Regions from separate parts of the Streptomyces sp. NPDC001568 genome, predicted to be linked through region 3. Evidence: riboswitches for the same ligand, from Rfam matches in the RefSeq annotation. Region 3 holds a riboswitch; each other region holds the start of a gene.
What was found. A riboswitch is a leader RNA that binds a small molecule or an ion and turns the genes downstream of it on or off. The one in region 3 is predicted to bind cobalamin.
Positions count from the first base shown of each region.

Region 1: another riboswitch for cobalamin. It lies ahead of ACFY0I_RS06465 (CbtB-domain containing protein); the one in region 3 lies ahead of ACFY0I_RS10475 (CoA-acylating methylmalonate-semialdehyde dehydrogenase).
Region 2: another riboswitch for cobalamin. It lies ahead of metE (5-methyltetrahydropteroyltriglutamate--homocysteine S-methyltransferase); the one in region 3 lies ahead of ACFY0I_RS10475 (CoA-acylating methylmalonate-semialdehyde dehydrogenase).
Region 4: another riboswitch for cobalamin. It lies ahead of ACFY0I_RS02665 (ribonucleoside-diphosphate reductase subunit alpha); the one in region 3 lies ahead of ACFY0I_RS10475 (CoA-acylating methylmalonate-semialdehyde dehydrogenase).

Region 1 is NZ_JBIAVF010000003.1:143,484-151,300, forward strand. Features, by position in the region: gene ACFY0I_RS06450 (aspartate aminotransferase family protein) at 1-672, shown strand, start outside; gene pucL (factor-independent urate hydroxylase) at 956-1,873, shown strand; gene ACFY0I_RS06460 (histidine phosphatase family protein) at 1,995-2,465, opposite strand; cobalamin riboswitch at 2,520-2,667, shown strand; gene ACFY0I_RS06465 (CbtB-domain containing protein) at 2,704-2,919, shown strand; gene ACFY0I_RS06470 (CbtA family protein) at 3,067-3,822, shown strand; gene ACFY0I_RS06475 (hypothetical protein) at 3,910-4,155, shown strand; gene ACFY0I_RS06480 (multicopper oxidase family protein) at 4,165-5,715, opposite strand; gene ACFY0I_RS06485 (PucR family transcriptional regulator) at 5,881-6,942, shown strand; gene ACFY0I_RS06490 (hypothetical protein) at 7,119-7,469, shown strand; gene ACFY0I_RS06495 (hypothetical protein) at 7,528-7,704, shown strand.
Region 2 is NZ_JBIAVF010000021.1:71,436-79,252, reverse strand. Features, by position in the region: gene ACFY0I_RS32390 (UDP-N-acetylmuramoyl-L-alanyl-D-glutamate--2,6-diaminopimelate ligase) at 1-44, shown strand, start outside; gene metE (5-methyltetrahydropteroyltriglutamate--homocysteine S-methyltransferase) at 277-2,601, opposite strand; cobalamin riboswitch at 2,773-2,999, opposite strand; gene ACFY0I_RS32380 (3-hydroxybutyryl-CoA dehydrogenase) at 3,148-4,032, opposite strand; gene aceB (malate synthase A) at 4,029-5,627, opposite strand; gene aceA (isocitrate lyase) at 5,744-7,027, opposite strand; gene ACFY0I_RS32365 (hypothetical protein) at 7,026-7,217, shown strand; gene ACFY0I_RS32360 (short-chain fatty acyl-CoA regulator family protein) at 7,405-7,817, shown strand, end outside.
Region 3 is NZ_JBIAVF010000005.1:20,102-27,918, reverse strand. Features, by position in the region: gene ACFY0I_RS10495 (enoyl-CoA hydratase) at 1-785, opposite strand, end outside; gene ACFY0I_RS10500 (adenosylcobinamide amidohydrolase) at 1-13, shown strand, start outside; gene mmsB (3-hydroxyisobutyrate dehydrogenase) at 782-1,699, opposite strand; gene ACFY0I_RS10485 (enoyl-CoA hydratase/isomerase family protein) at 1,696-2,769, opposite strand; gene ACFY0I_RS10480 (acyl-CoA dehydrogenase family protein) at 2,766-3,917, opposite strand; gene ACFY0I_RS10475 (CoA-acylating methylmalonate-semialdehyde dehydrogenase) at 3,914-5,413, opposite strand; cobalamin riboswitch at 5,641-5,820, opposite strand; gene ACFY0I_RS10470 (cobalamin-binding protein) at 5,905-6,819, shown strand; gene ACFY0I_RS10465 (N-acetylmuramoyl-L-alanine amidase) at 6,816-7,442, shown strand.
Region 4 is NZ_JBIAVF010000001.1:558,448-566,264, reverse strand. Features, by position in the region: gene ACFY0I_RS02685 (GntR family transcriptional regulator) at 230-994, shown strand; gene ACFY0I_RS02680 (carbon starvation CstA family protein) at 1,125-3,377, shown strand; gene ACFY0I_RS02675 (CstA-like transporter-associated (seleno)protein) at 3,392-3,589, shown strand; gene ACFY0I_RS02670 (GNAT family N-acetyltransferase) at 3,682-4,194, shown strand; cobalamin riboswitch at 4,239-4,370, shown strand; gene ACFY0I_RS02665 (ribonucleoside-diphosphate reductase subunit alpha) at 4,533-6,926, shown strand; gene ACFY0I_RS02660 (ribonucleotide-diphosphate reductase subunit beta) at 6,926-7,817, shown strand, end outside.

The sequences.
Region 1 (7,817 bases), on a different contig from region 3:
CCCCCGCCCGGCTACCTCGCGGGCGTCCGCGCGCTCTGCGACCGCTACGGGATCGTGTTCATCCTCGACGAGATCATGGTCGGCTTCGGGCGGACCGGCAAGTGGTTCGCCGCCGACCACTGGGACGTCACCCCCGACCTGCTCTGCTTCGCCAAGGGCATCACCAGCGGCTACGTGCCGCTCGGCGGGGTGGCCATCTCCGCCGCCATCGCCGAGACCTTCGCCCGCCGGCCCTACCCGGGCGGTCTGACCTACTCGGGACACGTCCTGGCCTGCGCCGCAGCCGTCGCCACGGTCAACACGATGGTCGAGGAGGGCATCGTCGAGCAGTCCGCCCGGACCGGCTCGGAGCTGCTGGGTCCGGGCCTGCGGGCGTTGGCCGAGCGACACCCGTCGGTCGGCGAGGTCCGGGGCGCGGGCACCTTCTGGGCCCTGGAACTCGTCCGCGACCGGGAGACGCGCGAGCCGCTGGTCCCGTACAACGCCTCCGGCGGCGACAACGCTCCGATGACGGCGTTCGGGGCGGCCTGCAAGAAGGGCGGCCTGTGGCCGCTGATCGCCGGCAACCGCATCCACATCGCCCCGCCCTGCAACATCTCCGCCCAGGACGTGGCGAAGGGCCTCGCGATCCTCGACGAGGCGCTGACCGTGGCCGACGCGCACACCGCCTGACCTGCGAAATTGTAGGGTCGCCCAATCCGTGGGTGCTGGTGTTCGGATGATCCGTACGGTGGTTGAACCGTCGTACACATGCTGCAATCCGTGCAGGAACCGCAACGAGCGACACATTGCGGGCCCGAGCACCTACGGACCGGGATGCACGTCAGTCCCGGGGCGGCCCCTCGGGGCCGAACGGCGGGGAGCGGGACGTCCTTCAACGGGCGGGCGCTGGACGCCGGGCGTACGGGATCCAGAAAACCGGACTCCGTGTTCCCGAGACCCGAAGGAAGACAGCATGAGCAAGCACGTCCTGGCGCAGAACCAGTACGGCAAGGCCGAGAACCGCATCGTCAAGGTCACCCGCAAGGGCAGCGACGGTTCCTGGCACGAGATCCGCGACCTCAACGTCTCGGTCGCGCTCCAGGGTGAGTTCCGCGACGTCCACCTCACCGGCGACAACGCCAACTGCCTGCCGACCGACACCACCAAGAACACGGTGTACGCCTTCGGCAAGGAGCACGGCATCGCCTCCCCCGAGGCCTTCGGCATCCTGCTCGCCAAGCACTTCGTCTCCTCGCAGCAGCCGATCCGCGGGGCTCAGATCCGCATCGAGGAGTACGCCTGGGAGCGGATCCCGGTCCCGACGCGCAAGGAGCAGCACTCCTTCGTCCTCAAGGGCCAGGAAGTGCGCACCGCGCAGATCACCTACAGCGAGACCACCGGTCTCCAGGTCATCTCGGGCCTCAAGGACCTGACGGTGATGAACTCGACGAACTCCGAGTTCCACGGCTACATCAAGGACAAGTACACGACCCTCCAGGAGGCGTACGACCGCATCCTGGCGACCAAGGTCACCTCGCGCTGGGCGCACTCCGCACTGGCCGCCGACGACCCGGAGTACGACTGGGACCGGTCGTACAAGAAGGTCCGCAAGCACATGCTGGAAGCCTTCGCCGAGACCTACTCGTACTCGCTCCAGCAGACGCTGAACCAGATGGCCGAGCGGGTGCTCGACAACTGCCCGAAGGTCAACGAGGTCCGGCTGAACCTCCCCAACAAGCACCACTTCCTCGTCGACCTGGAGCCCTTCGGCCTCAAGAACGACAACGAGGTCTACTTCGCGGCGGACCGGATGTACGGCCTCATCGAGGGCACCATCCACCGTGACGGGGTGCAGCCGGTGATCGCGACGTCCGACTGGATCGTCGCCTAGGTCATCCGGCCGGCCGGGTCGTCGACCGGGCAGTGCCGTCGCAACGGCCCGGACCGCGTCGCGGGGTCCGGGCCGTCGTGCTGTCCCGGGCCGGGGCGCCGCCGCGGGCCGGGGCGCCGTCCTACGTGGGCTCCGCGTCCGGCGGCTCCGCCTCCGGCGCGCCCAGCAGCAGGTTCCAGCGGCCCGCGCGACCGCTGAGGGTGGTGACCGTCTCCGGTCGTACGTCGAGGCGCCAGAAGGTGGCCGGCGGCAGGTCCAGCGCCGCCACCACGACCGCCCGTACGACGGCCTGAGCGACCACCGCGCGGTGCGTCCCGGGGGCCAGGGCGGCCAGGTGATCGCCCGTACGGGCGATCAGCGCGGCCACCGACTCCCCGCCGCCCGGAGGGGCGTACTGCGGGTCGGTCAACCAGCGGCGGACGGCCTGCGGGTCCTCGGCGGCGACCTCGTCCAGGGTGCGGCCCGCCCACGCGCCGGTCGCGGGTCCGGCCAGGCCCGCGTGGCCGGGGCAGGGGTCCCCGTACCCGAACCGGGCCCGGCGGGCGTCGGGGTCGAGCGGCGGGGTGGTCAGGTGCAGGCGTACGGACGACATGGGGGGAGCGTAGGGCTCGCGGGCGGGGCGTGGGGCGGGGTGCGCGCGCCGTGGCGTTCGAGCCACCCGCGCGGTACGTTCTCGGACGACATGACGAAGGTACGACGGAAGCACGGTGAAATTCCGGCACGGTCGCGCCACTGTGAACCCCTCCCGCACGCCGGAAGGGGAAGTCAGACCCGCCGCCTTCGTCGCGAGCACCACTGACCGGGACGCGTGTTCCCCAGGAGGTTCTGCCATGGCCCACTCCGCCGTGCCCACGACGGCTCCCGCCGCCATCACCCCGATCTCCCTCTCCGCGCTGGCGCCCTGGGCCGTCTTCGCGGGCGTACTGACCCTGGTGCTGCTGTACTTCGTCGGCGTCGAGCAGGGCGCCACCGCCCTCTTCGAGGGCGAGACGATCCACGAATGGCTGCACGACGGGCGCCACCTCCTCGGCTTCCCCTGCCACTGAGCCCCGCCGACCGCTCGCCCGCACCGGCGCCGTCCGCTTCCGCGTCGCCGGCTTCCGCGTCGCCCCCACCCGCGTCGCCGGCTTCCGCGTCGCCCCCACCCGCGTCGCCGGCTTCCGCGTCGTCCGCACCCGCGCAAGGGAACCCAAGTGAACATCGTCTCCCCCCGTGTCCTGCTCGTCCGGGGCATGCTCGCCGGCCTGCTCGCCGGAGTCGCCGCCTTCCTCGTCGCCTACCTCCTCGGTGAGTCCAAGGTGGACGCGGCGATCGCCATCGAGGAGGCGGGCGCCGCCGTGGGCCACGACCACGGCGACGAGCCGCCGGTCAGCCGGGCCCTGCAGGCCACGGCGGGCCTGGGCACCGGCGTCCTGCTGTTCGCCGTCGCACTCGGCGGCATCGCCGCGCTCGTCTTCTGCTTCGCTCTCGGCCGCATCGGCCGCTTCGGCCCCCGGGCCACGGCCGCCCTGGTCACCGGCGCCCTCTTCGTCACCGTGACGCTGGTGCCGTTCCTCAAGTACCCCGCCAACCCGCCGGCCGTCGGGGACCCCGACACCGCCGCCCGACGCACCGCGCTCTACCTGCTGATGATCGCCCTGAGCGCGCTCCTCGCGGCGGGCGCGCTGCTCCTGGGGCGGCGCCTGGCACCCCGGCTCGGCAACTGGAACGCCTCGGTGGTCGGTTCGCTCGCCTTCGTCGCCGCCGTCGCCCTGGCGTACGTCCTGCTGCCCGGGATCAACGAGGTCCCGGAGGGCTTCCCGGCCGCGTTGATCTGGGAGTTCAGGCTGGCCTCGCTCGCCATCCAGACCACCCTGTGGGCCACTTTCGGCCTGGCCTTCGCTTTTCTGGTCGACCGCGCTATTGCCCCCGCCGCCGCTCCCAAGGAGGCTGTACAGCCAACGAGTTGAGGAAGTCACGCGTGACTCCCGTGGTGCGGTTGGTGCGACGGGGCGGAGAGTGCGCGTGCCGAGGGTGTTGAGGGTGGGAGCCGGGACATGCATACCGCGATCTGGGAGTGGCGGGGCTGGACCGGCGCCACGCCCTTCTGGCTGAACTCGTTACTCCTGCTCCTGGCCCCGTTCACGGCCGTCACCCTGCTCGCCCAGATCGGCGTCATCACCGTCCTGGCCGCTCTGGGCGGCCTCGCCCGCCAGCTCTGGTACGGCGACCACGGCCACTCCGCCATGCACCTCGCCGCCGCCCTCATGGGGGCGGCGGCCGTGGTTTTCGTCGTGCTGTGAGCCCCGCGGTCAGGGTCGGTGACCGTGCGCGCCCGCGCCGTGCGGGGCCCCCTGCGGGGTGCCCGCGGCTCCGCCCGGCTCCACGACCACGAACTGCCCCATCATCCCCTGGTCCTCGTGGTACAGCAGGTGGCAGTGGTACATGTACGGGGTGTCCGGGTCGGCCGCCCCGTCGAAGCGCATCGCGAGGCGCATCGTCGTTCCGGAGGGTACGAAAACGGTGTCCTTCGGCCCGCGCAGCGAGGGCGGCGGGGCCGCGCCGTTGACGTCGAGGACGCGGAACTGCACGTCGTGGACGTGGAAGTTGTGCGGCATCCCGTTGCCGTTGCGCACCGTCCACACCTCCGAGGTGCCGCGCGTGACCGTCTCGTCGACCCGTGCCATGTCCATCTTCCGGCCGTTGATGCCGGACATCCTCAGCTCGAAGAACCGGTGGCGCGCCGCGTCCTGCCCGGTCGGCAGTTCCGAGGGCGCGAGGGCCTGCGGCAGCGGGGGCGAGGGGCGCAGGACGGCCGCCGCCCGCAGCTCCAGTACGTCGAAGGAATCGTCACCGCCGCCGAACCGCTGGTTCCAGAAGTCCGGGCCGACGGCCGTCTCGAAGCTGCGCAGCACCGCCCGTTCGCCGGGCCGTACCCGTACGACGATCTCCGCGCGCTCCCCCGGGGACAGCCGGATCCGGTCGGTGGTGTGCGGGGCCTCCAGGAGGCCGCCGTCGGAGGCGATCCGGTGGACCTCGCGGCCGTCGGCGAAGCCGAAGTCGTACACGCGGGCGGTGGAGGCGTTCAGCAGGCGCAGCCGCACCAGTTCGTCCTTGACCTCCAGGTAGGGGTCCAAGGTGCCGTTGACCATCGTGCGGTCGCCGAGGAAGCCCGCGCTGCGCATCAGCTGGTGGCCGTGGTCCAAGCGGGTCCCGTCGAAGCGGACGTCCTGGACGATGACGGGGACGTCGTCGACGCCGTACGTCCTGGGCAGGGTCAGGGTCCGCGTCCGCTCGTCGTCGAGCAGGAACATGCCGGCCAGCCCGCGCTGGACGTGGGTCTCGGTCGCCCCGTGGGGGTGCGGGTGGTACCAGAGGGTGGCCGCCGGTTGGTCGACCGTCCACTGCGGGGACCAGGCGCCGCCCGCCGGGACCGTCTGGTGGGGACCGCCGTCCATCGCCGCGGGCAGGTGCATCCCGTGCCAGTGGACCGTGGACGCCTCCGGCAGCGTGTTGGATATCCGGACCCTGACCTTCTCGCCGCGCTCCGCCCGCAGCGTGGGGCCCAGGTAGCCGCCGTTGAAGCCCCAGGTCGGCGTTTTCCCGCCCGGCACGAAGTCCGTCTCCCCCGCCTGCATGCGCAGGTCGAAGACGCGGGTCCCGTCGGGCTCCACGGTCGAGGACGCCAACGGGGGCACGGCGAGGGCCCGGTGGAAGCCCGCGCCGACGGTGGAGATCCGGGCCCCCGTGTACAGCCAGGTGAACAGCGTCCCGACGGTCACGGCGAGGACGGCCACGATCGACGCGAGCACCAGCACGATCCGCTTCCAGCGCGGCATCCGCCGCTTCCCGGTCTTCGACATGCTCCTGACGCTACGAACGGCGCGGTGCGCCGGGCATCGGGGACGGCCCCCGGGCGGACCCGGAGCCGCCCCCGAGCCGTCCTCGGGGGAGGTGGGAACCGCCCTCGGGGACGTCCGCCGGGCGACGGGTGAGAATGGGTGCTTCGAGCGAACGCGGGGGCTGGTGTGACGTCAGGGCAGGACATACCCGAGGAGTACCTGAGCGGGTACGTACGGATCCTCGAAGGCGTCGCGGCGACCGGCCGCCGCCCCGGACGGGACGAGCTGGACGCCCGCCGGGCTCTGGGCGAGAAGGCCGCCGAAGCCGGCTACGGGCTGCGCGGCCTGGTCGGCGCCCACCTCGCCGCCACCCGGACGGTGCTGGGCGGCCGGCTCACCCCGGACCACCTGCTGGCGGCGGTGGAACAGACCGTCGACGCCTTCGCCGAAGGGCACGAGCGCGCACAGCGGCTGGCGATCCGCCAGGAGGAGGCCGCACGGCGCGAGTTCATCGACGACCTGCTGCTCGGACGCAGCGACCTCGGCCGGCTCAGCGAACGAGCCGCCCGCTTCGGACTGCACCTGGCGCACGAACACGCCGTCGCCGTCGCCCGGGGCTCCGAGGCGTACGAGGACACGGGCCCGGCGATCCGGCAGGTGGAACTGGCCCTGACCGGGCGGTTCGGCAACCGGACGTTCCTCCTCGCCACCAAGGACGGGATGCTGATCTGCGTGGCCCCGGGCGACCAGGACGACGTACTGACCCACTTCGCCAAGCAGGCCTACGCGACGGCCGGCACGCCCGGCCTCGTCGGGATCGGCCGGGCGCATCCGGGCGCGGGCGGCGTCGTCACCTCGTACGAGGAAGCCCTCGGCGCGCTCGACCTCGCGGACCGGCTCGACCTCGAAGGGCCGGTGCTGCGCTCGGCCGACCTGCTGGTCTTTCCGGTGCTGGCCCGGGACCGGGCCGCGATGGCCGATCTGGTGCTCAGTGTGCTGGGGCCGCTCCAGGCGGGCCGCGGCGGGGCCGGGCCCCTGCTGGAAACGCTCACCGTGTACTTCGACTCCGGGTGCGTGGCGGCCGAGGCGGCGCGGCGGCTGAGCCTGAGCGTGCGGGCGCTGACGTACCGGCTGGAGCGGATCCACCGGCTGACGGGGGCCGACCCCGGGGATCCGGTGCACCGGTACACCCTCCAGACGGCGGCGATCGGGGCCCGACTGCTGGACTGGCCGGCTCAGGAGTTCTAGGCGGGTGCCGGAGCGGGCTGCGGCTGTCGGGCGGTGCGGAGGGTCGCTCGGTCGGGGTGGTGACCGGCGCCGGAGGTGACCGTTTGTCAGCCGACGGGGGTGTCTTCGTCCTCCGGTCGGGGGCTTCTTGGGCTCCGGTGGGGAGTTGACCGGTGTGTCGGGGCACAAAGCGGGGCATGAGCGGTGCGCGATTCGCACGGGCAGTGGCGGCGAGGGCCCTGACAGTGGCCTGCGTCGCGCTGCTGTGCCTGTTCGGCGCCGGTCCGGCGGCCGCGACGGTCGCCGAGATCCGGCCCGCCTCCTCCGCCCCGGCCGAACCCACCGAGGGACAGTCGGATCCGGCCTCGGACCCCGAGGCCCGCGCCGCCCTGCGGGCCCCGGCCCGCGCGCTGCCGTCGGTACGGCAGCTGCCCCCGAGGGTGTTTCACGTGAAACACGCGGGCTCGCCTTCCCGCGTGACCTCGTACGGGCCGGCCGGACCGGTCGCCTCACTGATCGTCGTGCGGAGTGTGGTCCTGCGCTGCTGAGCGGGCCGAGCAGCGGAGCGACCCCCCACACCCCCCTCGAACACCGTGAGGTTCCGCCATGCCCATCGACCCCTACGCCGCCCTGAACGCCATGCTCCGCGCCGAGGCCGCCCGCTTCACCCCGCCGGCCCGCAAGCCGGAACGCTCCGCGCCGCAGGCCGTCACCACCGAGCCCAAGGCCGAGAGCGAACACCAGCCGGCCGTGGCGGCGGGGACGCCCGACACGGCCGCGTAGCCCGCGCGGACAGCCCCGGACCGAGACAGAGACATGGGGGGCGCCGGTTCCCACGCCCTCGGCGTGCAGCAGTGGTCACGTGAGGTTCGACCACGGGCACGGGAACCGGCGCC
Region 2 (7,817 bases), on a different contig from region 3:
TTCCGTTCAGCGACATGGCGATGGTGCGCGAACTCGCCGGGTAGGGCCTGGGCACGTGGAGTCCGCCCGGGCCCCCGGTGCGGGACTCAACGGACCGCCATGGTGACCGCGCGAGCTCGGCCACCACATCCCCGAAACGGCGCGGCTGTTCAGGTCGTGGCCACACCCGCGCCAGTGCGTCAGGACGGCGGACGAACGGGCAGGTCCTCGGCCCGCCGGATGGCGACGCCGTCGGGCCGGAACATCCGGTCACGGATGTTCCGACCCGAACGCGGATCAGACGGTCACGTCACCGGCCTCCGCGCGGACCTCGCGAGCTGCTGCGACGAGGTTCTCCAGCGAAGCGCGTGTCTCGACCCAACCACGGGTCTTCAGACCGCAGTCGGGATTGACCCAGAGCCGCTCGGCCGGGATGGCCTCCAGCCCCTTGCGCAGGAGGGCCGCCGCCTCCGCGGCCGAGGGGACGCGCGGAGAGTGGATGTCCCACACGCCGGGGCCGGCCTCGCGCGGGTATCCGTGCTCGGCGAGCTCGGTCGCGACCTGCATGTGGGAGCGGGCCGCCTCCAAGCTGATCACGTCGGCGTCGAGGTCGTCGATGGCCTGGACGATGTCACCGAACTCCGCGTAGCACATGTGGGTGTGGATCTGGGTCTGGGGCCGCACGCCCGAGGTCGTCAGGCGGAAGGACTCCGTTGCCCACTCCACGTAGTCGGCGTGGCCGTCCGCGCGCAGCGGCAGCGTCTCGCGCAGGGCGGGCTCGTCCACCTGGATCACCGAAGTTCCGGCCGCCTCCAGGTCGTTGACCTCGTCGCGCAGGGCGAGTCCGACCTGGCGGGCGGTCTCCCCGAGGGGCTGGTCGTCGCGGACGAAGGACCAGGCGAGCATGGTGACCGGGCCGGTCAGCATGCCCTTGACCGGCTTGGACGTCTGCGACTGGGCGTACGTCGTCCAGCGCACGGTCATCGGCTCCGGACGGGAGATGTCCCCGGCCAGGACCGGCGGCCGCACGTAGCGGGTGCCGTACGACTGGACCCAGCCGTGCTGGGTCGCCAGGTATCCCGTCAGCTGCTCGGCGAAGTACTGGACCATGTCGTTGCGTTCGGGTTCGCCGTGCACGAGGACGTCGAGGCCGGTCTTCTCCTGGAAGGAGAGCACCTCTCGGATCTCCTCCTCGATGCGCTCCTCGTACCCGGCGGTGTCGATCCGGCCGGCCCGCAGGTCGGCGCGCGCCACCCGCAGTTCGTCCGTCTGCGGGAAGGAACCGATGGTCGTCGTCGGCAGGAGCGGCAGTGCCAGGTGGGCCCGCTGGGCGGCGGCGCGCTCGGCGTACGGCTGCGCGCGGCGACCGTCCGCATCGGTGATCGCCTCCGTTCGCGCCCGGACCGCGGGGTCGCGGGTGATCGGGGACGCGGCCCGGGAGGCCAGGTCGGCCCGGTTCGCGGCGAGTTCGGCGGTGATCGCTCCGGCGCCCTGGGCGAGGCCGCGGGCCAACGTCGTGATCTCGGCCGTCTTCTGCCGGGCGAAGGCCAGCCACCGTCGGACCTGCGGATCGATGTCGCGCTCGACGCCGACGTCCAGCGGGACGTGCAGCAGTGAGCAGGAGGCGGCGACGTCCACCCGATCGGCCAGGCCGAGGAGGGTGCCGAGCGTGCTCAGCGACTTCTGGTAGTCGTTCAGCCAGATGTTGCGCCCGTTGACCACGCCCGCGACCAGCCGCTTGCCGGGCAGGCCGCCGACGGCGGCGAGGTCGGCGAGGTTGGCGGCGGCCCGGTCGGTGAAGTCGAGGGCGAGGCCCTCCACCGGAGCCTTGGCCAGGACGGGCAGGGCCTCGCCGAGCCGGTCGAAGTACGAGGCGACCAGCAGCTTCGGGCGGTCGGTCAGTGCGCCGAGTTCCCGGTAGGCACGGGTGGCGACGTTCAGCTCGGCCGGGGTGCGGTCCTGCACCAGGGCCGGCTCGTCGAGCTGGACCCATTCGGCGCCGGCCGCGCGCAGTTCCGCCAGCACCCGGGCGTAGACGGGCAGCAGCCGGTCCAGGAGGGTGATCGGCTCGAAGTCGGCGGCGACGCCGGGCTCGGGCTTGGCGAGGAGGAGGTACGTCACCGGGCCGACGAGGACCGGGCGCGCGCGGTGGCCGAGGGTGAGGGCCTCCTTCAGCTCGGCGACCTGCTGGGCGGAGTCGGCCGTGAAGACGGTGTCGGGCCCGAGTTCGGGAACCAGGTAGTGGTAGTTGGTGTCGAACCACTTGGTCATCTCCAGCGGGGCGACGTCCTGCGTGCCGCGCGCCATGGCGAAGTAGCCGTCCAGGGAATCGGACGCCACGACGGCCCGGTGGCGGGTGGGGATGGCGCCGACCATGACCGTGGTGTCCAGGACGTGGTCGTAGTACGAGAAGTCGCCGGTCGCAACCTCGGTGATGCCTGCCTCGGCCAGCTGGGCCCAGTTGGCCCGGCGCAGGTCGCGGGCGGTCTCCCGGAGGGCATCCGCTGCGACGCGGCCCTTCCAGTAGCCCTCGATCGCCTTCTTCAGTTCGCGGTTCTGACCCTGGCGGGGGTACCCGTACACAGTGGCCTGTACTGCCGCGGCTGCGGACTCGGTGGTCACGGAACTCTCCTTCGCGAGCTTGTCTCCATGGACCCGGTGAGGGGCCGAAGGCGCGAAGGGTGCCGGAACGGGCGGACCGCCAAGGTCGCGTACGTCCGAGTACGCGACGGGGAGGATCCGCCTGGAGCACGCCGACCCGCCCACGAGGTCACCGGGAAACCGGGCGCGGTCGATCGCGCTCGGGCAACGGGCAGGTCTTCGGACTCGCGGGCACGCCTGCCGGTATCCCGGCGGGCACCTACTGGCCGTCGCTTCCCAGAACCGTTGTCCGGTCCCAGTGCGTATGACGCCGGTCGTTCCCACTCACCGCTGCGGGGCAGTCCCGGATTCCCACCGGGTTCCCTCTTACGACGCATCCCGCCTGGCGGACGGGGCGAACCAGCTGCGAGGCCCACACTAGGTCGGTGACCGGGGAATGAACACCGCTTTCCACATGCCGGACGGGGAAATGAGACGCGTTGGGGGTGCGGCGACACCACTCGCCGCACCCCCACCGTTCTCCTGCACCTCCGGCGCACCCTCGGCCCCGGAGCCGTGCCGGGCCCCTCAGACCCGGCCGTACGGGTGGAACCCGCGGCCGCTCTTGCGGCCCAGCAGCCCCGCCTGAACCATCCGCCGGAGCAGCGGGGGCGGGGCGTACAGCGGTTCCTTGAACTCCTCGTACAGCGACTGCGCGATCGCGGCGACGGTGTCCAGGCCGATCAGGTCGGCGAGCTTGAGCGGGCCCATGGGGTGGGCGCAGCCCAACTCCATGCCGGCGTCCACGTCGGCGGCGCTCGCGAACCCGGATTCGGCCATCCGGATGGCCGAGAGCAGGTAGGGGATCAGCAGCGCGTTGACGATGAAACCCGCCCGGTCCTGGGAGCGGACCGTGGTCTTGCCGAGGACGTCACGGGCGAACGTCTCCACTGCGGCCAGGGTGTCCGCCGACGTGTGGAGGGAGGAGACGACCTCGACCAGCGGGAGGACGGGGACGGGGTTGAAGAAGTGCAGGCCCACCACCCTGTCCGCCCGTCCGGTGGCCATGCCCAGCCGCATGATCGGGATGGCCGACGTGTTCGTGGCGAGGATCGCCTTCGGGTCCGCGACGATCTTGTCGAGGGCCGTGAAGACCTCCGTCTTGGCTTCGGGGTCCTCGGTGACGGCCTCGATGACGAGCTGCCGGTCGCCGAGGTCCTCCAGGTCCCCGGTGAACACGAGCCTGGCCAGGGCGTCCTCGGCGGAGAGTCGGTCGAGCTTGCCGCGCCGGACCGCGCGTTCCAGGGAGACGGCCACGCGCTGAGCGGCGGCGCGGGCGGCGGCCGCGTCCGCTTCGGCGACGACGGTGTCGAGGCCGGCGCGGGCGCACACCTCGGCGATGCCCGCTCCCATCCGGCCGCCGCCCACGACTCCGACGCGGTGGATGTCGGCGGGCCGCGGCAGGGCGTTCACGCGTTCACCCGCGCGGGGACACGGCGGACGAGGTGTCGGGTGTAGGCCTCGGGCGTGAAGAACAGCGGAAGCCGCACCGAGAGCGCGCAGTCCACGAAGACCTCCCGGGCTTCGAGGACGAGCGCCTGCGGGTCCTCGGCCTCCAGGGCCGCGCATTCGGCGTCGAGGAGGTCGACGACCGCGTTCCGGTCCACCCGGTCGTGGCGCAGCCACTGCCAGATCTGGACGCGGGCGATCTCGGCGGTGGCCGCGTCCTCCATCAGCCCGTGCAGGGCGACGGCGCCGCTGCCGCGCAGCCAGGCGTCGAAGTAGCGCAGGGCCACCGCCACGTTGGAGCGGATGCCCTCGGAGGTCGGCGGGGCGGCGATCCGGCGTACGGACAGCAGGTCTGCGGCCGTGGCCTCGACGTCCTCCCGGGTGCGCTCCAGCTGGTTCGGCCGCTGCCCGAGGACGTCGTCGAAGACCTCCCGGCAGACGGGGACCAGCCCGGGGTGGGCGACCCAGGAGCCGTCGAAGCCGTCCTCCGCCTCCCGTTCCTTGTCGAGCCGGACCTTCGCGAACGCGGCGGTGTTCGCGGCCGGTTCCCTGCTCGGGACGTGGGCGGCCATGCCGCCGATGGCGTGGGCGCCGCGCCGGTGGCAGGTGCGCACGAGGAGTTCGGTGTAGGCCCGCATGAAAGGGGCGGTCATGGTGACCGCGGCCCGATCGGGCAGCTGGAAGTCGGTGCGGTGGCCGAAGGTCTTGATCAGGCTGAACAGGTAGTCCCAGCGGCCCGCGTTGAGGCCGGCGCTGTGCTCGCGCAGTTCGTGGAGGATCTCCTCCATCTCGAACGCCGCGGTGATCGTCTCGATGAGGACGGTGGCGCGGACCGTGCCGCGGGGGATGCCGAGCAGTTCCTGGGCGTACACGAAGATGTCGTTCCACAGACGCGCCTCGGTGCGGTTCTCCAACTTCGGGAGGTAGAAGTACGGGCCGTACCCGGCGTCGATCTGCCGCTGCGCGCAGTGGAAGAAGTACAGACCGAAGTCGACGAGGGAGGCGGGCACGGGCCGCCCGTCGATCTCCAGGTGCTCCTCGGTGAGGTGCCAGCCGCGCGGGCGGACCATGATGGTCGCCAGGTCCGCGCCGAGGCGGTACTCCTTGCCCTCGGGAGTCGTGAAGTCGATGCGCCGCTCGATGGCGTCGAGCAGGTTCAGTTGACCACCGATGACGTTGTTCCAGGTGGGTGCGGTGGCGTCCTCGAAGTCGGCCATCCAGACCTTCGCCCCGGAGTTCAGCGCGTTGATCGCCATGCGGCGTTCCGGCGGACCGGTGATCTCCACGCGGCGGTCGGTCAGGCCGGGCGCGGGCGGGGCCACGCGCCAGTCGTCGTCGGCGCGGACCGCGGCCGTGGCGCGGGAGAAGTCCAGCGGCGTCCCGGAGGCCAAGTGGGCGGAGCGGCGGCGGCGTTCCTTGAGGATCTCCAGGCGGCGGTCCGCGAAGGCGGCGTCGAGCCGGCCGATGAATTCCAGGGCCTCGGGAGTCAGGATCTCCTCGTGGCGCTCAGCCGGCGCGCCGAGGACCCGGACGCTGCTGATCAGGGGCGTGAGTGGCATGGGGTTCTTCTCCTCGGCGTGGGGCGGCGGGCGCCCGAGGGGAAACCCTCGGGCGCCGTCGAACGGCGAGCGGCAGGGCGCCGGGTCGGACTCGGGTGGGCCAGGAGCAGGGGGTCCTAGTGGAACTGCTCTTCCTCGGTGGAACCGGTGAGGGCCGTGGTGGAGGAGGCGGGGTTGACGGCGGTGGAGACGAGGTCGAAGTAGCCGGTGCCGACCTCGCGCTGGTGCTTGACGGCGGTGAAGCCCTGGGCCTGGGCGGCGAACTCGCGCTCCTGGAGGTCGACGTACGCGGTCATGCCGTGCTCGGCGTAGCCGCGGGCGAGGTCGAACATGCCGTGGTTGAGCGAGTGGAAGCCGGCCAGGGTGATGAACTGGAAGCGGTAGCCCATCGCGCCGAGCTCCCGCTGGAACTTGGCGATCTGGTCGTCGTCCAGCGCGGCCTTCCAGTTGAAGGACGGGGAGCAGTTGTAGGCGAGCATCCGGTCCGGGTACCGGGCGTGGATGGCCTCGGCGAACTCGCGGGCCTGGGCCAGGTCCGGGGTGCCGGTCTCCACCCAGATGAGGTCCGCGTACGGGGCGTAGGCCAGGCCTCGGGCGATGACCGGGGCCATGCCGCCCCGGACGTGGTAGAAACCCTCGGCGGTGCGCTCGCCGGTGCAGAACTCGGCGTCGCGTTCGTCGACGTCGCTGGTCAGCAGGGTGGCGGCGAGGGCGTCCGTACGGGCGATGATCAGGGTCGGGGTATCGGCGATGTCGGCTGCCAGGCGGGCCGCGTTGAGGGTGCGCACGTGCTGGGCGGTGGGGACGAGGACCTTGCCTCCGAGGTGGCCGCACTTCTTCTCGGAGGCCAGCTGGTCCTCGTAGTGGATGCCGGCCGCGCCCGCCGCGATCATCGCCTTGGTCAGCTCGAAGGCGTTCAGGGGGCCGCCGAAGCCGGCCTCGGCGTCCGCGACGATCGGCGCGAGCCAATCCGTGGTGTCCGTGCCGCCCTCGGCGGTGGCGATCTGGTCGGCCCGCAGCAGGGCGTTGTTGATCCTGCGCACCACCTGCGGGACCGAGTTGACCGGGTAGAGGCTCTGGTCCGGGTAGGTGTGTCCGGCCTGGTTCGCGTCGGCGGCCACCTGCCAGCCGGAGAGGTAGATCGCCTGGAGCCCGGCCCGCACCTGCTGGACCGCCTGGCCGCCGGTGAGCGCGCCGAGGGCGTGGATGTAGTCCTGCTCGTGGAGCTGACGCCACAACCGCTCGGCGCCGCGCCGGGCCAGGGTGTGCTCCTCGCGGACGCTGCCCGACAGGCGGACCACGTCCTCGGCCGAGTAGGTGCGCTCGATGCCCGCCCACCGCGGGTCGTCCGCCCAGCGCTGCTCGAGCTGCTCGGCTGCCGCCTTGTTCGCCTCTGCCATGACCGTCACCGTTTCCGTCGTCGCTTGTTCTGCCAATGCCCCCGACAGGGATCCGCGCATTGACACTCTGTGCCTGGATGAAGAAGATGCGGCCGCCGAACCCGCCCGTGGGCCGGAGCTGAGCAATGCTGCCGATCTGCCGGAGCGGACGGCCAGACCACCGAAATCAGGGCATGAATCGACGTTCTGAGGTCCTCCCGGCCACCGGTTCCGGCCGGCCGCAGGACTGACTCTGGCACTGGCACTGGGTGCCATCAAGGAGGGACGTCTGCCAAGGTTTGCGAATCTTCGAGGCTGAAATTGCCAAGCTTGCGAAGGTTACCGATGAGTCCGCTCGCCGTATGCTGACGGCACCCGTCCGACGGTGGAGGAGTTCGGTGAGCAAGACCTACGCGGGAGCACGGCTGCGGCGGCTGCGCGAGGAACGGCGCATGACGCAGGCGGACCTGGCCAGGGTGCTGGGCATCTCGCCCAGCTACCTGAACCAGATGGAGCACGACTCCCGCCCGCTCACCGTCCCGGTGTTGCTGCGCCTCACCGAGGCGTTCGGGGTGGACCCGGGGTTCTTCTCGGAGCGCGACACCAGCCGCATGGTGGCCGACCTTCGCGAGGCGCTGGCCCATGAGGTCGCCGAGGCCCGCGTCTCCTCCTCCGACCTGGCCGAGCTGGCCACCCGGATGCCTGCGGTCGCCGCGGTCCTGCTGGACCTCGGGCGACGCGGCCAGCTCCTCGCGGAGCGGCTCGTCGACGCGGCCGAGGGGCGCGGCGCCCCGGCGGAGGCCCCGCGTTC
Region 3 (7,817 bases):
CAGCGGTGGGTGAAGTCCGGGGACCTCTTGTCCACGAAGGCGCTCATGCCCTCCTTCTGGTCGGCGGTGGCGAACACGGCGTGGAACAGGCGGCGTTCGAAGCGCACGCCTTCGGCGAGGGTGGTCTCGAAGGCCCGGTTGACCGCCTCCTTGGCCATCATCGCGACGGGCGCGGACATGGCCGCGACCGTTTCGGCGACGGCCAGGGCTTCGGCCATCAGCTCGTCGGCCGCGACGATGCGGGAGACCAGGCCCGCCCGCTCGGCTTCGACGGCGTCCATGGTCCGGCCCGTCAGGCAGAGCTCCATCGCCTTCGCCTTGCCGACGGCCCGGGTGAGGCGCTGCGAGCCGCCGATGCCGGGGATCACGCCGAGTTTGATCTCGGGCTGGCCGAAGACGGCGGTGTCGGCGGCGAGGAGGATGTCGCAGAGCATGGCCAGTTCGCAGCCGCCGCCCAGGGCGTAGCCGGATACGGCGGCGACGGTGGGGGTGCGGAGGTCGCCGAGGCGGTCCCAGGCGGTGAACCAGTCGGTGAGGTACATGTCCATGTACCCCTGCGGCTGCATCTCCTTGATGTCGGCGCCCGCCGCGAAGGCCTTGGCGGAGCCGGTGAGGACGATGCAGCCGATGTCCGGGTCGCGGTCGAGGTCGGTGGTGGCGGCCACGACCTCGTTCATCACCCGGAGGTTGAGGGCGTTGAGCGCCTTCGGCCGGTTGAGGGTGATCAGGGCGGTACGGCCCTTGCGTTCGACCAGGATGGTCTCGTAGTCGGTGGCTTCGGTCACGGGGTGGTTCCCTTCGGTGCTTCGGCCGCCGCGTCCCGCAGGACGTGGACGATGCCGGAGAAGTCCTGTGCGGCGCCGCTCGCTTCGGCGAACGCCGCGTACATGTCGGCCGCGCGCAGGCCGAGGCCGGCTTCGATGCCGCCGGCCCGCAGGGCGTTGGCGGCGAGGCCGAGGTCCTTGGCCATGAGCGGGGCGGCGAATCCGGGTCGGTAGTCGCGGTTGGCGGGGCTGGCCGGGACGGGGCCGGGGACGGGGCAGTTGGTGGTGAGCGCCCAGCACTGGCCGGAGGCGGTGGAGGCGACGTCGTACAGCGCCTGGTGGGACAGGCCCAGGCTCTCGCCGAGGACGAAGGCCTCGCTGACCGCGATCATCGAGATCCCGAGGATCATGTTGTTGCAGATCTTCGCGGCCTGGCCGGCGCCGGGACCTCCGCAGTGCACCGCCTTGCGGCCCATGGCCGCCAGCAGCGGTTCGGCCTCGGCGAACTCGGGCTCTGCGCCGCCCGCCATGAAGGTGAGGGTCGCCGCTTCGGCGCCCATCACCCCGCCGGACACGGGTGCGTCGAGCGCCCGGTGTCCGGCGGCGGCGGCCGCCTCGTGGGCGGCGCGGGCGTCGGCGACGTCGATGGTGGAGCAGTCGATGAACAGGGTGCCGGGTTCGGCGGCGGCGAGGAGTCCCTCGTCCCGGTAGAGGGCGAGGACGTGGCGGCCCGCGGGCAGCATGGTGATCACCACGTCCGCCCCGCCGGCGGCCTCCCGTGCGGTGTCCGTGATCTCCACGCCGGCGGCGGACGCGGCGGCCAGGGCGTCGGGGACGAGGTCGAAGCCGAGTACGCGGTGGCCTGCCGCGACGAGGTTGGCGGCCATCGGGCCGCCCATGTGGCCGAGGCCGACGAATGCGATGACGGTGGTCACCAGGGCACCTCCTGGAAGGAATCGGTGGTGGCGAGGGCCAGTTCGCGATCGGCGCCCAGCGGGGCGAAGTACCGGGCCGTGTCGGCCTCCGTCACCTCGGACAGGCGGGCGGGCGACCAGCGGGGGTCGCGGTCCTTGTCGATGACCTGGGCCCGGATGCCCTCGACGAGGTCGGGCGAGGACAGGGCCGCGCAGGACACCCGGTACTCCTGCTCCAGCACCCGTTCCAGCGGCCCGAGCCGGCGGGCCCGGCGCAGCGCCGCCAGGGTGACCTTCAGGGCCGTGGGCGACTTGGCGGCCAGGGTGGCTGCGGCCTCCTTCGCCGCCGGGACGCCCGCGGCGAGGAGACGGGCCGTGACCTCCTCCACCGTGTCGGCGGCGTAGCAGTGGTCGATCCACTCGCGGTGGGCGGCCAGTTCGCCGGCGGGTGCCGGGCTCACGTGCGCGGCGAGGGCGTCGTGCACGGGCTGCTCGGCGAGGTCCTCCATCAGCGCGCCCAGCCGTTCGGAGGCCACGAAGTGGTCGGCGAGGCCGCAGAGCAGCGCGTCGGCGGCGCCGACGGGCGCACCGGTCAGGGCCAGGTGGGTGCCGAGCTCGCCGGGCGCCAGGGCGAGCAGGTAGGTGCCGCCGACGTCGGGAACGAAACCGATGCCGGTCTCGGGCATGGCGATGCGGGAGCGTTCGGTCACGATCCGGACCGAGCCGTGCGCCGAGACGCCTACGCCGCCGCCCATGACGATGCCGTCCATGAGGGCCACGTAGGGCTTCGGGTAGCGGGCGATCAGGGCATTGAGCCGGTACTCGTCGCGCCAGAAGTCCGCCGAGGCGGTGCCGCCGGCGCGGGCGTCCTCGAAGATGGCGCGGATGTCGCCACCCGCGCACAGTCCCCGTTCCCCCGCTCCTGAGATCACCACCGTTTCCACGGCCGGGTCGTCGCGCCAGGCGGTCAGGGCGTCCGCGATCCGCAGCACCATGGCGTGGTTGAGCGCGTTGAGGGCCTTGGGGCGGTTGAGGACGAGGTGGCCGGAGCGCCCCTTCCTGCGGACGAGGACTTCTTCTGCTTCGCTCATCGCAGGGTCTCCGTCAGGCCGCGGGCGACGATGACGCGCATGATCTCGTTGGTTCCTTCCAGGATCTGGTGCACACGGAGGTCGCGGACGATCTTCTCGATGCCGTATTCGCTCAAGTAGCCGTAGCCGCCGTGCAGTTGGAGTGCCTCGTTGGCCACGGCGAAGCCGGTGTCGGTGGCGAACCGCTTGGCCATCGCGCACAGCTCCGCGGCCTTCGGGTCGGCCGCGTCGAGGGCCTGGGCGGCCGTACGGAGCAGCGCGCGGGCGGCGGCCAGCTCGGTGGCCATGTCCGCGAGCCGGAACTGGAGCGCCTGCGCGTCCAACAACCGGGATCCGAAGGCTTCCCGGTCGGCGAGGTAGGACAGGCTGCGGTCCAGGGCGCTCTGCGCGCCGCCCAGCGAGCAGGCGGCGATGCCGAGGCGTCCGCCGTTCAGGCCGTTCATGGCGATGCGGAACCCGTCGCCCTCGGCGCCGAGCCGTCGGTCGGACGCCAGGCGGACCCCGTCGAGGATCACCTGCCGGGTGGGTTGGGCGTTCCAGCCCATCTTCTGCTCGTTGGCTCCGAAGGACACCCCGGGGTCGTCCCGTTCGACGACGAACGCCGAGATGCCGCGGGGCCCCGCCTCCCCGGTCCGGGCCATGACCACGTAGATCCCGGCCGCTCCGGCGCCGGAGATGAACTGCTTGACGCCGGTCAGGACGTAGTGATCGCCGTCCCGGTCGGCGCGGGTGCGCAGGGCGCCCGCGTCGGAGCCGGCTCCGGGTTCGGTCAGGCAGTAACTGCCCAGCGCCGTCGCCGTGCAGAGGCCGGGCAGCCAGCGGCGGCGCTGCACGTCGTCCCCGTAGCGGTCGACCATCCAGGCGACCATGTTGTGGATGGACAAGTAGCCGGCGATGGAGGGGCAGCCCGTGGCCAGCGTCTCGAAGACCAGGACGCCGTCGCTGCGGCTGAGGCCCGAACCGCCGTGTTCCTCACGGACGTAGACCCCGCCGAGGCCGAGGTCGGCCGCCCTGCGCAGGACGTCGACGGGGAAGTGCTTGTCCCGGTCCCAGGCGACTGCGTGCGGTGCGAGGTGCTCCCGGGCGAAGTCGAGGGTGACGTCGGCGAGCGCGAGCTGGTCCTCCGTGAGGGTGGTCACGGCGCTCATCCCATCGTCGGGATGGTGAAGCTCGCGCCCTCCTTGGCCCCGGAGGGCCAGCGCGAGGTGACGGTCTTGGTGCGGGTGTAGAAGCGGATCGAGTCGGGTCCGTGCTGGTTCAGGTCACCGAAGCCGGACCGCTTCCAGCCCCCGAAGGTGTGGTAGGCCACGGGGACGGGGATCGGCACGTTGACGCCGACCATGCCCGCTCCCACCCGCCGGGTGAAGTCGCGTGCGGTGTCGCCGTCGCGGGTGAAGATCGCGACGCCGTTGCCGTACGGGTGCTCGGTGGGCAGCCGCAGGGCTTCCTCGTAGTCGGCGGCCCGTACGACGGAGAGCACCGGGCCGAAGATCTCCTCGCGGTAGATCCGCATCTGCGGGGTCACCCGGTCGAAGAGGGTGGCGCCGGCGAAGTAGCCGTCCTCGTGACCGGACAGGGTGAACCCGCGTCCGTCGACGACGAGTTCGGCGCCCTCGGTGGCTCCGATGCCGACGTAGCGGTTGACCCGGTCGAGCGCGTCCCGGCTGACCAGCGGTCCGAAGTCGGCCTCGGGGTCGTCGGAACGGCCCACGCGCAGGGTGGAGATGCGTTCCGTCAGCTTGGCCACGAGGGCGTTCGCGGTCTCCTCGCCCACGGGCACGGCGACGGCGATCGCCATGCAACGCTCGCCGGCCGAACCGTAGCCCGCGCCGATGAGCGCCTCCACGGCCTGGTCGAGGTCGGCGTCCGGCATGATGATCATGTGGTTCTTGGCGCCGCCGAAGCACTGGGCGCGCTTGCCGTGCGCGGCGGCCGTGGCGTAGATGTGCGCGGCGATCGGGGTGGACCCGACGAAGCCCAGGGCCTGGACGCGGGGGTCCTCCAGAAGGGTGTCGACGGCCTCCTTGCCGCCGTTGACCACGTTGAGCACGCCGGGCGGCAGTCCGGCCTCCAGGAACAGTTCGGCCAGCCGCAGCGGCAGGGAGGGGTCCCGCTCGGAAGGCTTCAGGATGAAGGAGTTTCCGCAGGCCAGGGCGGGCGCGGCCTGCCAAAGGGGAATCATCGCGGGGAAGTTGAAGGGGGTGATCCCGGCGACCACGCCCAGCGGGGAACGCAGCGAGTGCACGTCGATCCCGGTACCCGCGTTGTCGGTGAACTCGCCCTTGAGCAGGTGCGGCACACCGGCGGCGAACTCGACGACTTCCAGACCGCGTTGCAGATCGCCGTGTGCGTCGGCGACGGTCTTGCCGTGCTCGGAGGACAACAGCCGGGCGAGGGAGTCCCGTTCGCCCTCCACCAGCTGGAGGAAGCGCAGCAGGACGCGGGCGCGCCGCTGCGGGTTCCACTGCGCCCACTCCAGCTGGGCCTCCTCGGCGTTGGCGATCGCCGCCTCGGTGTCGGCGCGCCCGGCCAGGGGGACCCTGGCCTGCACCGCGCCGGTGTTGGGGTCGTACACGTCGGCGAAGAGCCCGGACGTGCCGGTGGTGTGCTTGCCGCCGATGAAATGGGTGAGTTCGCGGACCATCGAAGCCTGCTCTCGTCAGGTGAGAATCCGAGGGAGGCGCGGCGCGGAGGCGGTGGGCACCGATCGGGGTGCGCGCACCGCGGGTTCGGCCGCGGGACAGGGGAGGACCGGGGGCCCTCGTCGAGTCACGAACGCGAGGACCGGGCCTCGCCGTTCGGGTACTCCGCCGGATCACCAGGGCCGTGGTCACGTACCGGTGCCATGCGTGTCTGCTCCATCCTCGTGGACAACACGGAACACCCCACGGCCGGTATCCTGGCTCCCGGATCATCGCGCGCTCTTCGACCTTCCCGACGGATGGATTCCGTCAGTGGCCTGACCTGCTGAAGAACGCACTTCCCGGTCACAGTGGCGGGACCGCGCCGGATTCACACCGGCTTCCCTGCACCGCGGGCTTGTCACGAACATATAGTTGGACGTCCTAGTAAGTCCACCCCCGCCGCGGCGCGGTGGTGTGAAGGGCCCTGCGGAGCGGGACCTACAGTCGGGTCATGCGCATCGTCTCCCTGCTGCCCGCGGCCACCGACATCGTCGCCGAGCTCGGCCTGACCGCCGATCTGGTGGGCCGTACGCACGAATGCGACTGGCCGCCACGGGCCGTGGCCGGCGTGCCGGTGGTCACCTCCGCCGAGTTCTCGGCGGACGCCCTGAGCAGCCGGGAGATCTCCGCCGCCGTCGGCGGCGCCGCGCACAGCGGCTCCTCGCTCTACACCCTCGACACCGGGGCACTGGGTGCTTTGGCCCCCGACGTGATCCTGACCCAGGACCTGTGCGACGTCTGCGCCGTCTCCTACGCCGGGGTCACCCGGGCGGTGCGCGTGCTCGACGGTGGACCCCGCGTGCTCAGCCTGGAGCCGCGCACGCTGGGCGACGTACTGGACTGCCTGGTCACGGTGGGCGAGCTGCTCGGCGTACGGGAGCACGCGCGGGAGCGGCGGGAGGCGCTCGCCGACCGGCTGGAGACCGTACGGGCGCGGACGGCCGGGCGGCGGCGGCCCCGGGTGGTGGCGATCGAATGGCTCGACCCGCTCTGGCCGGCCGGCCACTGGGTGCCCGAGCAGATCGGGTACGCGGGCGGCGAAGCGCTGCTCGCCGCCCCCGGCGAACACACCCGGCCGATGGACTGGGCGGCGGTCCGGGCCGCCCGCCCGGACGTCGTCCTGGTCATGCCCTGCGGCTTCGATCCGCAGCGAACCCTGCGCGAGCGGGAGCTGCTGACCTCGCTGCCCGGCTGGGAGGACCTGCCGGCGGTGCGGTCCGGCGAGGTGTGGGTGCTGGACGGGCCGGCGTACTTCAACCGGCCCGGTCCCCGCGTCGTGCGCGGCGCGGAGGTGCTGGCGCACGTACTGCACGGGGTCCGGGCGGGCGAGCCGGTGACGGCGGCGGAGGCCTTCCGACTCGGGTGAGGAGGCGGAGAGGGCGGGGCCGACGAAGGCGGAGGCGGAGGCGGTACCTCTTTGTCGCCGTGCTCACCAGGAATACGGAGGCCTGGAAGGACATCCCCCCACTCGGACGGGATGTCCGGTTGATCGCCTCGGAGCCGGCCGGCGTGAGCCACGAGAAGGTGCGCTCCACCGCCCACCGTTTGGGCTGGACCTGGAAGCCGCGCTGGTCAGGGTTCCTTCCGCAGATCTCCAAACCGCGGCCTCTGTCACAGGTAGCGGAGGGAACACCGACACCGCCCGCACATGGTCGGTGGGACCGACAAGAGGCTCAGCCTCCGCCGGCGCAAGTCTCCGTCCTCGCCGACCTGTGCGCCCGGGTGTGCCGCCAGTACGACGCGCCGGCCTCCGAGATCTACGGGCACCGGGACTTCAACAGCACCGCGTGTCCCGGTGACACTCTCTCCGCGCTGCTGCCGAAGCTGCGCGAGGACGTCGCCCGGCGACGCGGAAGCGCCGAGCCCGTGTCGCTGCCGCGCCGGCCCGAACACCCTCCTCTCGACCGGCCCGCCGACCCGGCGGCGGTGGCCGACGCTCACTCGGAGTACCTCCCGGAAGGCCTGCTGGGGTCTCTGCGCCACGGCTGACACGCACGGCGCGGACGGCTCACGTCACGGTTCGGTACGGTCGTCGCCCGCCAGCGGCCCGACCGTCCGCAGCAACCGCTCCGTGTGCCTGTCGGCAAAGCCGCTCCCGCCCGTGGCTTCGTGCCGTCAGGTGCGCCGCACGGCCGGCAGCACGTGGTCGTGCCGGCCGTGCGGTGCGGCAGCCCGCGCGGGGCCCGGTGCCGCTACGGGGCCGCGGGGATCAAGACCGGCTGGCCCGTGATGACGAGGGTGAAAACGCGTCCGGGGGGACCAGGAGGGCCCGCAGGTCCGGCTGCTCCCTGGGGTCCGGCGGGGCCGGCTGATCCCGGGGTGCCGGCCGGGCCGGGGACCCCCGGAGCGCCCTGGGCTCCCGGA
Region 4 (7,817 bases), on a different contig from region 3:
TACTGCCCGTGGGGCCGGGATCCGATCCAGATTGGTTTAGACCAGTAGCTGGAGCTTGGCCTAGACCTTTAGGGGTGTCAAGGGTCTAATGAGCGGGTGCTCGGTCCGTTATCGGACCGACACCTGGGGGAGGGAGGAGGCCTGTCCTCCCTCCCGTGTCACGATGTGACCGCACATATCGGAGGAGCCGGTGACGGCAGCGAAACTGGAGTCGGGAAGGCGGGCGGCGATGGCCACCGAAGGGGCGACCACGGAGCCGGAAGGCGGGGCAGTCACTCGGACGGCGCGCGTGCCCAAGTACTACCGGCTCAAGCGGCACTTGCTCGACATGACCGAAACGCTCCCCCCCGGCACGCCGGTCCCGCCGGAGCGCACGCTCGCGGCCGAATTCGACACCTCCCGGACCACCGTCCGGCAGGCCCTTCAAGAACTCGTCGTCGAGGGCCGGCTGGAAAGGATCCAGGGCAAGGGCACCTTCGTCGCCAAGCCCAAGGTCTCCCAGCCGCTCCAACTGTCCTCGTACACGGAGGACATGCGGGCCCAGGGCCTGGAGCCGACGTCCCAGCTCCTCGACATCGGGTACGTGACGGCCGACGACACCCTCGCCGGCCTGCTCAAGATCTCCACGGGCGGACGGGTCCTGCGCATCGAGCGGCTGCGTCTGGCGAGCGGCGAACCGATGGCCATCGAGACCACGCACCTGTCGGCCAAGCGCTTCCCCGCGCTGCGCCGTTCGCTGGTCAAGTACACCTCTCTCTACACGGCCCTCGCCGAGGTGTACGACGTCCGCCTCGCGGAGGCGGAGGAGACCATCGAGACCTCCCTGGCCACCCCGAGGGAGGCCGGACTGCTCGGCACGGACGTCGGACTGCCGATGCTGATGCTCTCCCGGCACTCCCTCGACGCCGACGGGGAACCGGTCGAATGGGTACGTTCGGTATATCGCGGCGACCGTTACAAGTTCGTTGCCCGTCTTCAGAGGCCTGCCTTGTGATCACCGGTTGACTCCCGTTCGATCCTCGGTGGACGCTCGTACCGCTATGCGGACGGGGGCTTACGTCCAGCGGTCGAGCCCCCGTAGATTCCCTGCGCTTAAGCAGATGATCAACGAGGGGACGAGGATCATGCCGGAACCGGACGCAACAAGGACAGACCGGACTCCACCACCGGGGGATGCGGCGAGCCCGGGCGGCAGGCCCGACTCGCCCTCTCCGTCGGGCCGCCTCTCCCCGCAGTCGATCGCCGTGTGGGCGCTCGTGGCCCTGATCGGAGCCATCGGCTGGGGCGTGTTGGCCCTGTCACGGGGTGAGGAGATCTCGGCCGCCTGGTTGCTCGCGGCGGCGCTGGGCTCGTACGCCATCGGGTACCGCTTCTACGCGCGCTTCATCTCGCGGCGCGTCCTGAAGGTCGACAAGACCCGGGCCACCCCCGCCGAACGCCTCGACAACGGTGTCGACTTCCATCCCACCGACCGTCGGGTGCTCTTCGGCCACCACTTCGCGGCCGTCGCCGGCGCGGGCCCGCTCGTCGGTCCCGTGCTCGCCGCGCAGATGGGCTACCTGCCGGGCACCATCTGGATCGTCGTCGGCGTCATCTTCGCCGGCGCCGTCCAGGACATGGTGACGCTGTTCTTCTCCACCCGGCGCGACGGTCGTTCGCTCGGCCAGATGGCCCGGGACGAAATAGGGCCGGTGGGCGGAGCCGCCGCCCTGGTCGCCGTGTTCGCCATCATGATCATCCTGCTGGCGGTGCTGGCCCTCGTCATCGTCAACGCCCTGGCGCACTCGCCCTGGGGCGTCTTCTCCATCGGCATGACCATCCCGATCGCCCTCTTCATGGGCGTGTACCTGCGCGTGCTGCGGCCGGGCCGGGTCACCGAGGTCTCCGCCATCGGCGTCGCGCTGCTGCTGCTCGCCATCGTCGCGGGCGGTTGGGTCGCCGAGTCCTCCTGGGCGGACACCTTCACCCTGGAGAAGGAGACGCTGGTCGTCTGGATGATCGTGTACGGCTTCATCGCCTCGGTGCTGCCGGTGTGGTTGCTGCTCGCGCCCCGCGACTACCTGTCCACCTTCATGAAGGTCGGCACGATCGCCCTGATGGCGCTGGGCGTGGTCATCGCGATGCCGACGCTCCAAATGCCCTCGGTCACCGACTTCGCGGCGCGGGGCGACGGACCGGTGTTCGCCGGCTCGATGTTCCCGTTCGTCTTCATCACCATCGCGTGCGGTGCCCTGTCCGGCTTCCACTCGCTGGTCGCCTCGGGCACCACCCCGAAGATGATCCAGAAGGAGACCCAGGTCCGGGTCATCGGCTACGGCGCGATGCTCACCGAGTCGTTCGTCGCCATCATGGCCGTGATCGCCGCCTGCATCATCGAGCCCGGCCTCTTCTTCGCCGTCAACTCGCCCCCCGGGGTCATCGGCACCACGGTCGAGACCGCCTCCGCCGCCGTCACCAACTTCGGCTTCGCCATCAGCCCGGACGCCCTCGCGCAGGCCGCGAAGGACGTGGAGGAGGCCAGCCTGCTCTCCCGTACGGGTGGCGCCCCGACCTTCGCACTCGGAATGTCGGAGATCTTCTCGGCCGTCATAGGCGGCGCCGGCATGAAGGCGTTCTGGTACCACTTCGCCATCATGTTCGAGGCCCTGTTCATCCTGACCACGGTCGACGCGGGCACCCGCGTGGGCCGGTTCATGCTCCAGGACACCCTCGGAAACGTGCACAAGTCCTTCCGGGACGTCAGCTGGAAGCCGGGCGTGTGGCTCGCGAGCGCCATCGTCGTCGGTGGCTGGGGCTACTTCCTGTGGGTCGGCGTCAAGGACCCGCTGGGCGGCATCAACCAGCTGTTCCCGCTGTTCGGCATCGCGAACCAGCTGCTCGCGGCGGTCGCGCTGGCCGTCTGCACGACCCTGCTGGTCAAGTCCGGGCGGCTGAAGTGGGCCTGGGTCACCGGGGTCCCGCTGGCGTGGGACGTGGCCGTCACCCTCACCGCCAGCTACCAGAAGATCTTCTCCGAGGACGTCAAGGTCGGCTTCTTCGCCCAGCGCGACAAGTACCAGGCGGGCATCGACGCCGACAAGGTGCTGCCGCCCGCCAAGACCATGGACGAGATGCACACCGTGGTCACCAACGCCACGGTCGACGGCGTCCTGTCGGTGCTGTTCGCCGTCCTCATCATCATCGTGCTGGTGGACGCGGGCCGGACCTGCTTCAGGGCGATCGCCCACCCCGAGTCGGTCCGCCTCTCCGAGGTCCCGTGGTCCGAGTCGAAGATCGTCGCGCCGGCGGGGCTCATCGCCACGGCCGAGGAGAAGGCCGAGCTCGCGGCGGCCGGCCTCGACAGCGGCGGCGGCAAGGTCAAGGAGCCCGTCGCGTGAACACCGCGCGCGCGGTGGGCGGACTGCGCCGGGCGCTGACGAAGGCCCGGTACTACGTACGGGAGTTCTCCGGCGAGGCGGCGTACGACCGCTACGTCGCCCACGCCCGGGCCCACGACCCGGACGCCGGGGTCCTGACCCGGCGCGCCTTCGAGCGGGCCCGCACCGACGCCCGCGAGGCGGACCCCCGCGAGGGCTTCCGCTGCTGCTGACCGCCCGCGCGAAGGGCCCCGCCGCACCCCGGCGGGGCCCTTCCGCGTCCGCGGGTCGCCCCCGCCCTCCATCCGTCCCGCACACTCGACGCATGGACATGACGATCAGGGCGGCACTCCCCGCCGAGTACGAAGAGTTGGGCGATGTGACCGCGCGGGCCTACCTCGGTGACGGGTTGCTCGACGGGAATCCCGACGGCTCCTACGAGCGCGTGCTGCGCGACGTCGCCGGCCGCGCCGACCACGGCGAGGTCCTCGTGGCCGTGCTCGACGGGCAGCTGCTGGGCGGTGTGACGTTCGCCCCTCCGGGCAGCCCGCTCGCCGACATAGCCGGCCCCGGCGAGGCCGAGTTCCGGATGCTCGCGGTGGACGCCGCCGGCCGGGGCAAGGGCGCCGGAGAGGCCCTCGTACGGGCCTGCGCCGAGCGGGCCAGGGCGCTGCCCGGAGTGACCCGGCTGGTGCTCTCCACCCAGCCGCAGAGCCCCGCCGCGCACCGGCTCTACGGCCGCCTGGGCTTCGTCCGCACCCCCACGCGGGACTGGTCCCCGCTGCCCACGGTGCCCCTGATCACCTACGCCCTGGAGCTGTACGCACCCGAGCAGTAGCCACCCCGACACAACATGTGGGGGCTACCGCAACGAGCCGCCCCCACATGTATGCTCATGCCTGCTGTCGCCGCAGGGGAATCCGGTGCGAATCCGGAACTGTCCCGCAACGGTATGAAGTGCACCCATTGGTGCGTCCGCAAGTCCGAGGACCTGCCGACAGCGCGCCCGGCTCGACCGAACCGGGTGTCGACACGTCCGGGCCTCGCGGTTGGGCCGGTGGACGCCACGCGGTGCACGTACCGCCTGCCCTGTCCGGGCCGGTGCGTGGTCTTCCCGCGTGCGCCCGCTCTCCCCGCCCCGTCGAAGACCGGGCCGAGTGAGGGAGAGCTCCCCCCGTGACCATCGCGCCCGCCGCACCGCGCGCCGAGTCCGCCCAGTCCGCCAACGAGGCCGCGCTCGCGCCCGAGGGCCCGGGGACCGCACTGCTGCGCACCCTCACCGAACTCACGGCCGATCTGCCCGACACCGACCCCGGCCGGGTCGCCGCCGCCGCCCTGCGGGGTCGCAGCTCCGTCGCCGACGAGGCCGAACTGCGCGGGCTGGCCACCGAAGCCGCGGCCGGTCTGATCTCCGAGGACCCGGCGTACTCCCGGCTCGCCGCCCGGCTGTTGACCCTCGCCGTCGCCGACGAGGCCGCGGGCCAGGGCTCCACCTCCTTCGCCGAGTCCGTCGCCGTCGGCCACCGCGAGGGCCTGATCGCCGACCGCACGGCCGATTTCGTCGAGACCCACGCCGCCCGGCTGAACTCCCTGGTCGAGCACGCCCTCACCGAGGGCGCCGACGACCGCTTCGGCTTCTTCGGCCTGCGCACCCTGCACAGCCGCTACCTGCTGCGCCACCCGATCACCCGCCAGGTCATCGAGACCCCTCAGTACTTCATGCTGCGCGTGGCCTGCGGCCTCGCCGCGGACGAGAGCGTCCAGGCCGTCGAGGAAGTGGCCTCGCTCTACCGGCTGATGAGCCGCCTCGACTACCTGCCGTCCTCCCCCACGCTCTTCAACTCCGGCACCCGGCACCCGCAGATGTCCTCCTGCTACCTGCTGGACTCCCCGCTCGACGAGTTGGACTCGATCTACGACCGCTACCACCAGGTCGCCCGCCTGTCGAAGCACGCCGGCGGCATCGGCCTGTCGTACTCCCGCATCCGCGCCCGCGGCTCCCTGATCCGCGGCACCAACGGCCACTCCAACGGCATCGTCCCGTTCCTGAAGACCCTCGACGCCTCCGTCGCCGCGGTGAACCAGGGCGGCCGGCGCAAGGGCGCCGCCGCCGTCTACCTGGAGACCTGGCACGCGGACATCGAGGAGTTCCTGGAGCTGCGCGACAACACCGGTGAGGACCAGCGCCGTACGCACAACCTGAACCTCGCCCACTGGGTGCCGGACGAGTTCATGCGCCGTGTGAACTCCGACGGCCAGTGGTCGCTGTTCTCCCCGGCCGACGTCCCCGAGCTCGTGGACCTGTGGGGCGACGCGTTCGACGCCGCCTACCGCAAGGCCGAGGCGGACGGTCTGGCCCGCAAGACCATGCCCGCCCGCGACCTGTACGGCCGGATGATGCGCACCCTCGCGCAGACCGGCCAGGGCTGGATGACCTTCAAGGACGCCTCCAACCGCACGGCGAACCAGACCGCCGAGCCTGGCTCGGTCGTCCACTCCTCCAACCTGTGCACCGAGATCATCGAGGTCACCGACGACGGCGAGACGGCCGTCTGCAACCTCGGCTCGGTCAACATGGGCGCCTTCGTGGTGGACGGTGAGATCGATTGGGAGCGCCTGGACGAGACCGTCCGCACGGCCGTGACCTTCCTCGACCGCGTGGTGGACATCAACTTCTACCCGACCGAGCAGGCCGGGCGCTCCAACGCCCGCTGGCGTCCGGTGGGCCTGGGCGCGATGGGCCTCCAGGACGTCTTCTTCAAGCTGAAGGTGCCCTTCGACTCCCCCGAGGCGAAGGCCCTGTCCACGAAGCTCTCCGAGCGGATCATGCTGGCCGCGTACGAGGCCTCCTGCGACCTCGCCGAGCGCAGCGGCCCGCTCCCGGCCTGGGAGAAGACCCGTACCGCCCGCGGCGTCCTGCACCCGGACCACTACGACGTCGAGCTGAACTGGCCCGAGCGCTGGGACGCCCTGCGCGCCCGCGTCGCGAAGACCGGCATGCGCAACTCGCTGCTCCTCGCCATCGCGCCGACGGCGACGATCGCCTCGATCGCGGGCGTGTACGAGTGCATCGAGCCGCAGGTCTCCAACCTGTTCAAGCGCGAGACCCTCAGCGGCGAGTTCCTCCAGGTCAACGCGTACCTGGTGGAGGAGCTGAAGCAGCTCGGCGTGTGGGACGCGCAGACCCGCGAGGCGCTGCGCGAGTCCAGCGGCTCCGTGCAGGGCTTCGGTTGGATCCCGGCCGAGGTGCGCGAGCTGTACCGGACGGCGTGGGAGATCCCGCAGCGCGGCCTGATCGACATGGCGGCGGCCCGTACGCCGTTCCTCGACCAGTCGCAGTCGCTGAACCTGTTCCTGGAGACGCCGACCATCGGCAAGCTCAGCTCGATGTACTCGTACGCCTGGAAGCAGGGCCTGAAGACCACGTACTACCTGCGCTCGCGCCCGGCGACGAAGATCGCCCGCGCCGCGCAGGCCGCCGCCCCCGCGGCGCTCCCGCAGGCCGTGACCGACGCGGAGGCGCTGGCCTGCTCCCTTGAGAACCCCGAATCGTGCGAGGCCTGCCAGTAATGAGCACCACCAACAAGAACCTGCTGGACCCGGGCTTCGAGCTGACGCTCCGCCCGATGCGCTACCCGGACTTCTACGAGCGCTACCGGGACGCGATCAAGAACACCTGGACCGTCGAGGAGGTCGACCTCCACTCGGACGTCGCGGACCTCGCGAAGCTGACGCCCGGTGAGCAGCACATGATCGGCCGGCTGGTCGCGTTCTTCGCGACGGGCGACTCGATCGTCTCGAACAACCTCGTGCTGACGCTGTACAAGCACATCAACTCCCCGGAGGCGCGCCTGTACCTGTCGCGCCAGCTGTTCGAGGAGGCCGTGCACGTCCAGTTCTACCTGACGCTGCTCGACACCTACCTGCCCGACCCGGACGACCGCGCCGCCGCGTTCGACGCGGTCGAGGAGATCCCCTCGATCCGCGAGAAGGCGCAGTTCTGCTTCAAGTGGATGGACTCCGTCGAGAAGATCGACCAGCTGGAGACGCAGGCGGACCGCCGGCGCTTCCTGCTGAACCTGATCTGCTTCGCGGCGTGCATCGAGGGCCTGTTCTTCTACGGTGCCTTCGCGTACGTGTACTGGTTCCGTTCGCGGGGTCTGCTGCACGGTCTGGCGACGGGCACCAACTGGGTGTTCCGCGACGAGACCATGCACATGAACTTCGCCTTCGAGGTCGTGGACACCGTCCGCAAGGAGGAGCCGGAGCTCTTCGACGACGCCCTCCAGCAGCAGGTCGTCGACATGCTGAAGGAGGCCGTGGAGGCGGAGCTGCAGTTCGGTCGTGACCTGTGCGGCGACGGTCTGCCGGGCATGAACACCGAGTCGATGCGCGAGTACCTGGAGTGCGTCGCGGACCAGCGTCTGGTGCGCCTCGGGTTCCCGCCGATCTACGGCTCGC